Regions from separate parts of the Arthrobacter sp. UNCCL28 genome, predicted to be linked through region 1. Evidence: riboswitches for the same ligand, from Rfam matches in the RefSeq annotation. Region 1 holds a riboswitch; the other holds the start of a gene.
The links. A riboswitch is a leader RNA that binds a small molecule or an ion and turns the genes downstream of it on or off. The one in region 1 is predicted to bind thiamine pyrophosphate.

Region 1 (4,281 bases):
AACGGTGGAGCGGGCCGTTTGGCCCGCTCCACCGGTTCAGAACTTGTTGTTACTCTGCAGCTGCAGCAGCAACGATGTTCACTACGCGACGGCCGCGGCGAGTACCAAACTCAACCGCACCGGCCTGCAGGGCGAACAGGGTGTCGTCGCCACCGCGGCCAACGCCTGCACCGGGGTGGAAGTGGGTGCCACGCTGGCGAACGATGATTTCGCCTGCGGAAACTACCTGACCACCGAAGCGCTTGACGCCCAGGTACTGTGCGTTGGAGTCACGACCGTTGCGAGTGGAACTCGCGCCTTTTTTGTGTGCCATGTGAAATGCCTGCCTCTAAATTTCTGGGGAAACTGAAAAACCTGAACAGCGGGTAACGAAAGTTACGCGATGCTGGTGATCTTGATCTTGGTCAGTTCCTGACGGTGACCCTGACGCTTCCGGTAGCCGGTCTTGTTCTTGAACTTCTGGATGACGATCTTCGGACCACGAAGGTCTTCGAGGATCTCAGCCGTAACCTTGACGTTGGCCAGTTCCGCAGCTGCGGAGGTGACCTTGTCGCCGTCAACCAGGAGCAAGGCGGGCAGCTCAAGCGTGCTGCCGGCTCCACCGGGGACGCGGTTAAGCGTTACGTAGTCTCCAACGGAAACTTTTTCTTGGCGGCCGCCTGCGCGGACAATCGCGTACACCACTTGGGTACTCACTTCTCTCGACGTTTATAACTAAATTTGCGTGCGGAACCTTGAACCGGAATCAGGCTTGGTTCGCGCTGTGCCTCAACGCCGTGGACTTCTGATCGAAGTCCGCGAGTCATCCCATGAACAATTCCAAGGGGCATAACCCAAGTGTTGGCGTAAGCACCGAAGATCAAGATTACGCTAGTTTGACCTTCAGCTGCAAATGAGGCCGGGTCCGGAGGCTACCACGTGACTTGCGTCACCAGATGAAACGGACTCTCCCGGCACCGTGCCCATACAGCCTACAGGGTTTGAGGCCGATTAGCGTGATTGGGTCCGCGACGCGCTGTGGGCGAGTTGCGGATCCAGTCCAAAAGCCCTCTCCCACAGCCCTCAGGCAAAAGCTCCCGGGGCATCGAAGAACGCCGTCTCGTAGCGGCAGGACAAGGCAAAAGCCTCCACCATGGCCGCCCGCTCCCCCTCCGACGCTGCAGCTGCAGCCGCGTCAGTGAAGTTGATCGCATTCCTGGTGGCTGCGGCAAAGTCCTCGTCGGCATAGGTCCGGAGCCAGTCCGCATAGGGATGCCCTGCCGGGGACCCTGCCTCTACAAAAGCCGCATTGAGCTGCTGGCCAACCTCCGCGTACAGCCAATAGCAGGGCAGGATGGCTGCGAGAACCAAGGAGTAGCTGCCGCTGGCCGAGGCCGCCAGCAGATGATCCACGTAGGACTTGGTGACCGGCCCGGTCCCCGAGGATGCCTCGCGGGTGCTGAGCCAGTTCCTGTGCAGTTCCGATTCCACCTCAAGGCATTGCTGCGAGGCTTTCGCCCAGAACAGTTGCTCTTCTTCCGTGGGGGCCAGAGCGCCCGCACGCGCCAGCACCCTGGAGTACCCGTTGAGGTAGATGGCGTCCTGGGCGAGGTAGTAGTTGAACGCAGCTTCCGGGAGTTTGCCCGATTTCAGGCCCTCAATGAACCCGAGCTTGTAGATTGCCTCCAGCTCCACAGTGGCTTCCTTCCATAGCGTCGCGGCAAAATCCCCTCGCCTCAGGACCCTCTGGTGATGAAAATGGTGGACCGGACCGTTTCCGAGCCCCACCTCGAGGCTGTCAGCCTTGAGCAAGGCCCCAAGCAACCACGGCTTGACCTCGCGCAAGGACACTTCCCAGTCGCCGGTACGGGCCTGGACAGTGGCCAGCGCCGAGGACAACGAGCATCCTGTGCCATGGCTGTTCTGTGTATCCACCCGGGGGCCGGCTACCTCAATGACGTCCTGGCTCAGGAGTCCGCTGGTGTTCACCAGCGCGTCCGGGCATTCGGACCCCGCCAAATGGCCGCCCTTCACCAGGACTGTATTGCCGCACTCAGCGGCGAGTCGTTTTCCCTGATCCAATGCCGAAGCCCAGTCGGCCGCCTCAGCCTCCCCCAACAGCATGGCAAGTTCGGGCAGGTTGGGCGTGATGAGGTCAGCCAAGGGAAGCAGGGCACGCAAAGCCGACTCGGCCGATCCCTGCAGGAGCCTGTCACCACTGGTAGCCACCATCACCGGGTCAAGGACCACGACGGCGGGACGCACCTGCTCGAGCCAGCGGCGGACCTCATCGATGACCGCTGCGTCACCGAGCATCCCGATTTTGACGGCATCGATGGCGATGTCCGTGCTGATGGCCTCCAACTGCAGCCGCAGGAATTCCACCGGGGGTACATGGACCGCGCTGACTCCTTTGGTGTTCTGCGCCGTCAACGCGGTCAATGCCGCCATGCCATAGCCGCCGTGGGCTGCAATGCTCTTCAGATCAGCCTGGATACCCGCACCACCGGAGGGGTCCGAGCCCGCGATGCTCAGCACCCGGGGGGTTTCCCGTCCGGAAACGGCCAGAGGGTACACAGGAGAGTACGACGATAACGTCATGGGGACATCCCTTCGCCGGTGCTAACCGGACAGGTTCAACGGGTCTGGATCTCAGCCTGGCCCAATGCCCGGCACCCCGTGTCAGTCCACCAGCGTAGCCGGGATGCACAGCGGCCGGGGAACTTCGCCACGCTGAAGACCGGATATGACCGCTGGGGCGGACGGCAAAGGGCCCCGCAGTACCCGTCGGCGACGGTCTACTGCAGGGCCCTTTGTTGTCGAAATACTAGAGCTCGGAGGCCGGTACGCCCACCCCGAGGATGATGGGCTCCGCGGACGCGGCCTTCGTGGCTGGCTCTGAAGGTGCTTTGGCCTCGTGCGATGTTCCGCCGGCAGCTGAAGCAGTAGCCTCGTGGTGCTCGACGCTGGTTTCGTTGGCCGCGCCCTGCGCCCGGCTGGCACTGCGGTTACGACGCCCACGGCGGGAGCCCGACGTCGGCGCAGCATCATGGCCTGCATCCGCAGGCCTGGCTACGGCGACCGCGGGTGCGGCAGCCGCCTTGGGAGGGACTACTTCTTCCGGCTTTTCGGCAGGAGCCGCACCAAGGTGTGAGAAGGCCTCTGCCAGGAGGTCCAGGCTCATGGCCGGCTTGGCTGCCGGCGGTTCCTCGTGGTGTTCCCCGATCGGCAGCGCTACTTCTTCGCCGCCGAAACGCAGGACCGGAGTGGACCGTGCTTCACGGACAGCTGCTTCCCGCTCTGATTCACGAGCGGCCGGCTCTCCAGCCTCGCTCCGGGCTGCCTGCCCGGCGCTTGCCTGCTGCTGACCGGTTGCCCGTGCCTGCTCCTCCGCGCGGTGAACTTCGTCGTCGTGCAGGTGGGCTGCGTGCGCGGCGGCAGCGATGGTGGCCAGTGCCGCCCGGGTGGCCTCGGCTTTGGCCTGCTTGGCCGGGTCCTGCGGCTCAGTCGAAACAGGAGCTGCAGCCGGAGCGGGTGGTGCGGTGTGGACCTGCGCGGGGACCTCGGCGACGGGTTGTCCGCCGCCCTTGCCGCGGCGACGCTTGCGCTCCGTGCGGGCTGCGGGTTGCTGGGCCTCAGTGTGGGGACGGTGCTGCTCAGCTGCCACAACGTTGGCGCGGCGGTGCTCCACGGGTTCGTCGTGGGTGACGACGCCGCGGCCTGCGCAATGCTCGCACTGCTCACCAAAGACCTCCAGGAGGCCTGTGCCCATGCGCTTGCGGGTCATCTGGACCAAGCCCAAGGACGTCACTTCGGCTACTTGGTGCTTGGTGCGGTCGCGGCCAAGGCACTCAACCATGCGGCGGAGGACGAGGTCGCGGTTGGACTCAAGGACCATGTCGATGAAGTCGATGACGATGATGCCGCCAATGTCACGGAGGCGAAGCTGGCGGACAACTTCCTCAGCGGCTTCGAGGTTGTTCTTGGTGACCGTTTCCTCAAGGTTGCCGCCACTGCCGGTGAATTTACCGGTGTTGACGTCTACCACTGTCATGGCTTCGGTGCGGTCGATGACCAGCGAACCGCCCGAGGGGAGGAACACCTTGCGTTCCAGTGCCTTGTGGATCTGCTCGTCGATACGCCAGGCAGCAAAGATGTCCTGGTCCTTGGTCCACTTCTCAAGGCGGCCCACCAGGTCAGGGGCAACGTAGGTAACGTACGCCTCAATGGTGTCCCAGGCGTCGTCGCCGGAAACGATCAGTTTGGAGAAGTCCTCATTGAAGACATCACGTACCACCTTGA
Region 2 (4,281 bases), on a different contig from region 1:
TGGACATCGAACGCCCATGCGCGCTGCGTGAGTTCGGCCAGGGTGTCCAGCTCGGCAAACTGGGCGGCGTCGTTGGCGTCGGCGGTTGCGCCCGGGCGCAGGCCGTCGCCCAGGGAGAAGGCGACGTCGTATCGGGCGAAGATTTCGCAGAGCTCGTCAAAATGCGTGTAGAGGAAGTTTTCCTGATGGTGCGCCAGGCACCAGCCGGCCATGATGGAGCCGCCGCGTGAGACAATCCCCGTAACCCGGTTGGCCGTCAGCGGGACGTAGCGCAACAGCACCCCGGCGTGGATGGTCATGTAGTCCACGCCCTGCTCGCATTGTTCTATGACCGTGTCACGGAAAATCTCCCACGTCAGCTTGTTGGCTTCGCCATTGACCTTCTCCAGCGCCTGGTAAATAGGGACGGTTCCGATCGGAACAGGGGAGTTGCGGATGATCCATTCACGGGTGGTGTGGATGTCATCGCCGGTGGAGAGATCCATGACGGTATCGGCGCCCCATTGAGTGGCCCACTGCAGCTTGTCCACTTCCTCGGCAATGGAGCTTGTCACGGCAGAGTTGCCGATGTTGGCGTTGATCTTCACAAGGAAGGCTTTGCCGATGATCATCGGCTCGGACTCGGGATGGTTGATGTTGCTGGGAATGATTGCCCGGCCCGCTGCGACCTCGCTGCGGACCAGCTCAACGTCACAGTTCTCCCGCAACGCGACGAACTGCATCTCCGGGGTCACCATTCCCTGCCTGGCATAGTGCATCTGTGTCACGGTTTTACCCTCGACGGCGCGTCGCGGCTCGGGCTTGGCACCCTTCCATTCCGCTGTTGCTTCCCCGCGACGAACCGCCGACCTGCCGTCGTCGAGCAGGTTGCGTTGCCGTCCGCGATAGGCCTCGGTGTCGCCTCGGCGTTCGATCCAGGCTGCCCGGAATGGTTCCAGCCCCATCACCGGATCGCTGCCCGGTCCCGCCGTGCGGTACACCTGGAACGGCTCGTTGGCATCGCCGTTGGGAGAGGGTTCCAGGGCGATTTCCGTCACGGGAACCCGGATTCCATTCTCCGGGTCCTCACGGTAGGCAAGGGAGTGGGATTTCAATGATTGGGTCACGGATTCCGGCGTGATTGCTCCGGTGCTGGATGGAATATCGTCCGTGCTGGACGGGTTTTGGGCAGGGCTGTGCTGTGTACTGGTGGTGTTCAATGGACTGCTCACTTCCTTCGCCGGCATTACCCGGACAGGTTCAACGGTCGCAGACTGCCTCAGTCCGATCTCAGCCCCTGCAAGGGCTCCCGTGTGGTCGTAGACGAAGCTACCACAGCTCCCAACGGGCCCGCAGTCACATGAGCATCCAGCTCCGAAGGCGCCGCTGCGGACTAGGCTTTTCCCATGGCCACCATCGAATTTTCCGGACCCGTGCTCGTCTCAATCAGCGAGGAACGCCACGGAATGTGGTCCGTGGACGGCACTTTGACCTTCGTGCGCCCTGCGAAGGCGCCGGACCGCGTCCTGGATGGCTGGGTCCTGCCCGGCTTTGTTGACGCCCACTGCCATATCGGTTTGGGCGCGGGCGGCGCCGTTGACGAGCAGGCCACTCTTGCCCAGGCCCAAGCTGACCTCGACGCCGGGACGCTGCTGATCAGGGACGCCGGATCACCCAGTGACACCCGGTGGGTCCAGCAGCGTGCGGACTTGCCCCGCCTTATCCGGGCCGGCCGCCACATTGCCCGTAGCCGGCGTTATCTCCGGGGCCTGGGTCATGAAATTGATCCCGGTGACCTCGTGGAGACTGTTCGGAAGGAAGCCCGCGACGGCGATGGCTGGGTGAAACTGGTAGGGGACTGGATCGATCGCGGCGTGGGAGATCTTGCTGCTTCATTCCCTGCCGCAGTAGTCAGGGATGCGATCTCCGCCGCCCACGATGAGGGTGCCAGGGTGACGGCCCATTGCTTTGCCGAGGACACGATCGATGACATGTTGGACGCCAACATCGATTGCATCGAGCACGCCACGGGCCTGCTTCCGCGGCACCTTCCCCGTTTGGTGGAGCAGTCGGTGCCGATCGTTCCCACCTTGGTCAACATCGCCACGTTTCCGGACATCGCCGCACAGGCTGCGCCGAAGTTTCCGCACTATGCAGACCACATGGTCCGTCTGTGGGAGCGGCGGCGCGAGCGGGTGCTTGAAGCCTTCGAGGCCGGAGTGGAAATTTACGCGGGCACAGACGCCGGCAGCGTGATTAAGCACGGCAGGATCGCCGATGAGATGAAAGAGCTGCACGACGCCGGCCTGCCGCCGGAGGCGGTGCTGGACGCTGCAGCGTGGCGTGCCCGGGCGTGGCTGGGAGAGGACGGTATCAGCGAAGGGGCCAGTGCCGACGTCGTGCTGTGTTCGGAGGATCCGAGGCAGGACCTGCAGACCGTAGCCAACCTCTCGCACATCGTCCTTCGCGGTTCTGTAGTCCGTTAGGAATAAATTGAAGCTTCAAGTAATTTAGTTTATGTAAGGTGTCGACGAGCGGCGCCGCGGACCAGGGAGCTTTACATTGACCACACCACTGAGCCAGGATCTTCTGCCGGCCGAACTCACCATGGGCACCGTGATGCTCAAGGTAGGTGACATGAAGGTCATGAGTGACTACTACCAGCGGGCCCTCGGCCTGGAAATCGTGGCCGAGCAGGACGGCGGGCTCTACCTCGGGCGCGTCGGAAAGCCTGTGGTGCACCTTGCGCCGGCGTCGGGCCTCCGGATTCCAGGCCGCGGGGAAGCCGGTCTTTTCCACACGGCCATTCTGTTCCAGGACCAGCCGTCCCTGGCGGCAACGATTGCAACCGCCGCCGAATATGAGCCCCGCGCCTTTGCCGGCAGCGCCGACCACTTGGTCAGCGAAGCGTTCTACTTCACCGATCCCGAGGGCAACGGCATTGAGCTGTACTACGACAAGCCCCGCGAATCCTGGCAGTGGGATGGCAAGAACGTGGTGATGGACAACGTGGCCCTGCCGCCGCAGAGGTTCCTGCAACAGCACCTCAACGAAGCTGCAGTCACCGGCCAACACCAGGCGGCGGCGGGAATCGGACACGTCCACTTGCAGGTGGGCGACGTCGACACTGCACGGAAGTTCTACGTGGAGACCCTCGGCTTTGAGCAGACCGCAGGCTGGCATGGGCAGGCGCTGTTCGTCTCCGCCGGTGGCTACCACCACCACATGGCGATGAATGTCTGGAACAGCCGTGGCGCCGGACCCCGGAAGGACACGCTCGGCCTCGGTGAAGTACTCATAGAGGTTCCTGGCGCAGACGACATCGCTTCCCTTGCAGATCGACTCAAAACCGCCGGGGTACAGAACCATCACACCGGTGCCGAGCTTCGCTTCGAAGATCCTTGGCGGAACAAGCTGCGGGTAGCGGTCCGCTAAGCTGCGGCGCGCGTGCTGCACTAGGCTGGACGGTGATGGCGCGGAACCGTTCGGGTTGCGTGCCGCCGCCCCGTCAGCACGAAGGAATGAGAGTACTTTCCATGGGCTTTGCCGAAATCTTTGTAGCCACCCACGATGAAGCACTCAAGAGGGCAGCCGCCCTGGACAAGGGCGCGGATGTCACCGGCCCTGCCGTAAGGATCGAGGGCATTACCGACTTCGAAGTGGAGCAGTTGGGAGACCTGGCCGGCCAGGCAGTCCACGCAGCCGGTGCCGACTACGAACTCGCGCTGGTTGACGTCACCAGCGATGCCCTCCTGGGCGTTCCTGAGGCCATGGTGACGGCTCTGGCCGAACTGCTCACCTATGAGAGCGAAGGCGACGCAAACGTCCTCGACGACGTTGCTGCCGCCTGGGCCGCCCAGGACGATATGCCTTTCGACGCCGCCCAGTCCCGCCAGTACGTCCAGCAGTTGGCTGCCTTGGCAACCGACGTTGAAAAGGTGGAGCGTTCCGGACTCTACGTCTGGTCCGAATAGCCGCGGGCGCGGGTCCGGGCGTGCCCTTGCTTGCACTGCAGGTGGGCAACAACACACCGGCCCGCGGGGCGTAAGTCGTATTTGCTCCGGGCATCTGGCACAATAGACAGGTACTCGATCGGTGCGGCCCCTCTCTCCGTGCTCGTATCTTGTCCTTCGAACCGTCCAGTATGGCCCGCCCCACGGGTGCAGAACGTCGGGTTCACCTCGTTTCAGAAACAGGAGTGACCACAAAAGTGGCCGTAAAGATTCGCCTTAAGCGCTTCGGTAAGATGCGCGCACCGTACTACCGCATTGTCGTCATGGATGCCCGCGCCAAGCGCGATGG

Region 2: linked by a shared signal. The riboswitch ahead of thiC (phosphomethylpyrimidine synthase ThiC) and the one ahead of thiD (bifunctional hydroxymethylpyrimidine kinase/phosphomethylpyrimidine kinase) in region 1 are both predicted to bind thiamine pyrophosphate.

The regions. Positions count from the first base shown of each region.
Region 1 is NZ_FMWE01000010.1:48,686-52,966, forward strand. It holds gene rpmA (50S ribosomal protein L27) at 50-313, opposite strand; gene rplU (50S ribosomal protein L21) at 376-684, opposite strand; gene thiD (bifunctional hydroxymethylpyrimidine kinase/phosphomethylpyrimidine kinase) at 1,063-2,580, opposite strand; TPP riboswitch at 2,571-2,669, opposite strand; gene BLQ01_RS19985 (Rne/Rng family ribonuclease) at 2,807-4,281, opposite strand, start outside.
Region 2 is NZ_FMWE01000001.1:996,308-1,000,588, forward strand. It holds gene thiC (phosphomethylpyrimidine synthase ThiC) at 1-1,199, opposite strand, end outside; TPP riboswitch at 1,195-1,302, opposite strand; gene BLQ01_RS04470 (amidohydrolase family protein) at 1,386-2,465, shown strand; gene BLQ01_RS04475 (VOC family protein) at 2,587-3,414, shown strand; gene BLQ01_RS04480 (hypothetical protein) at 3,516-3,953, shown strand; gene rpsP (30S ribosomal protein S16) at 4,190-4,281, shown strand, end outside.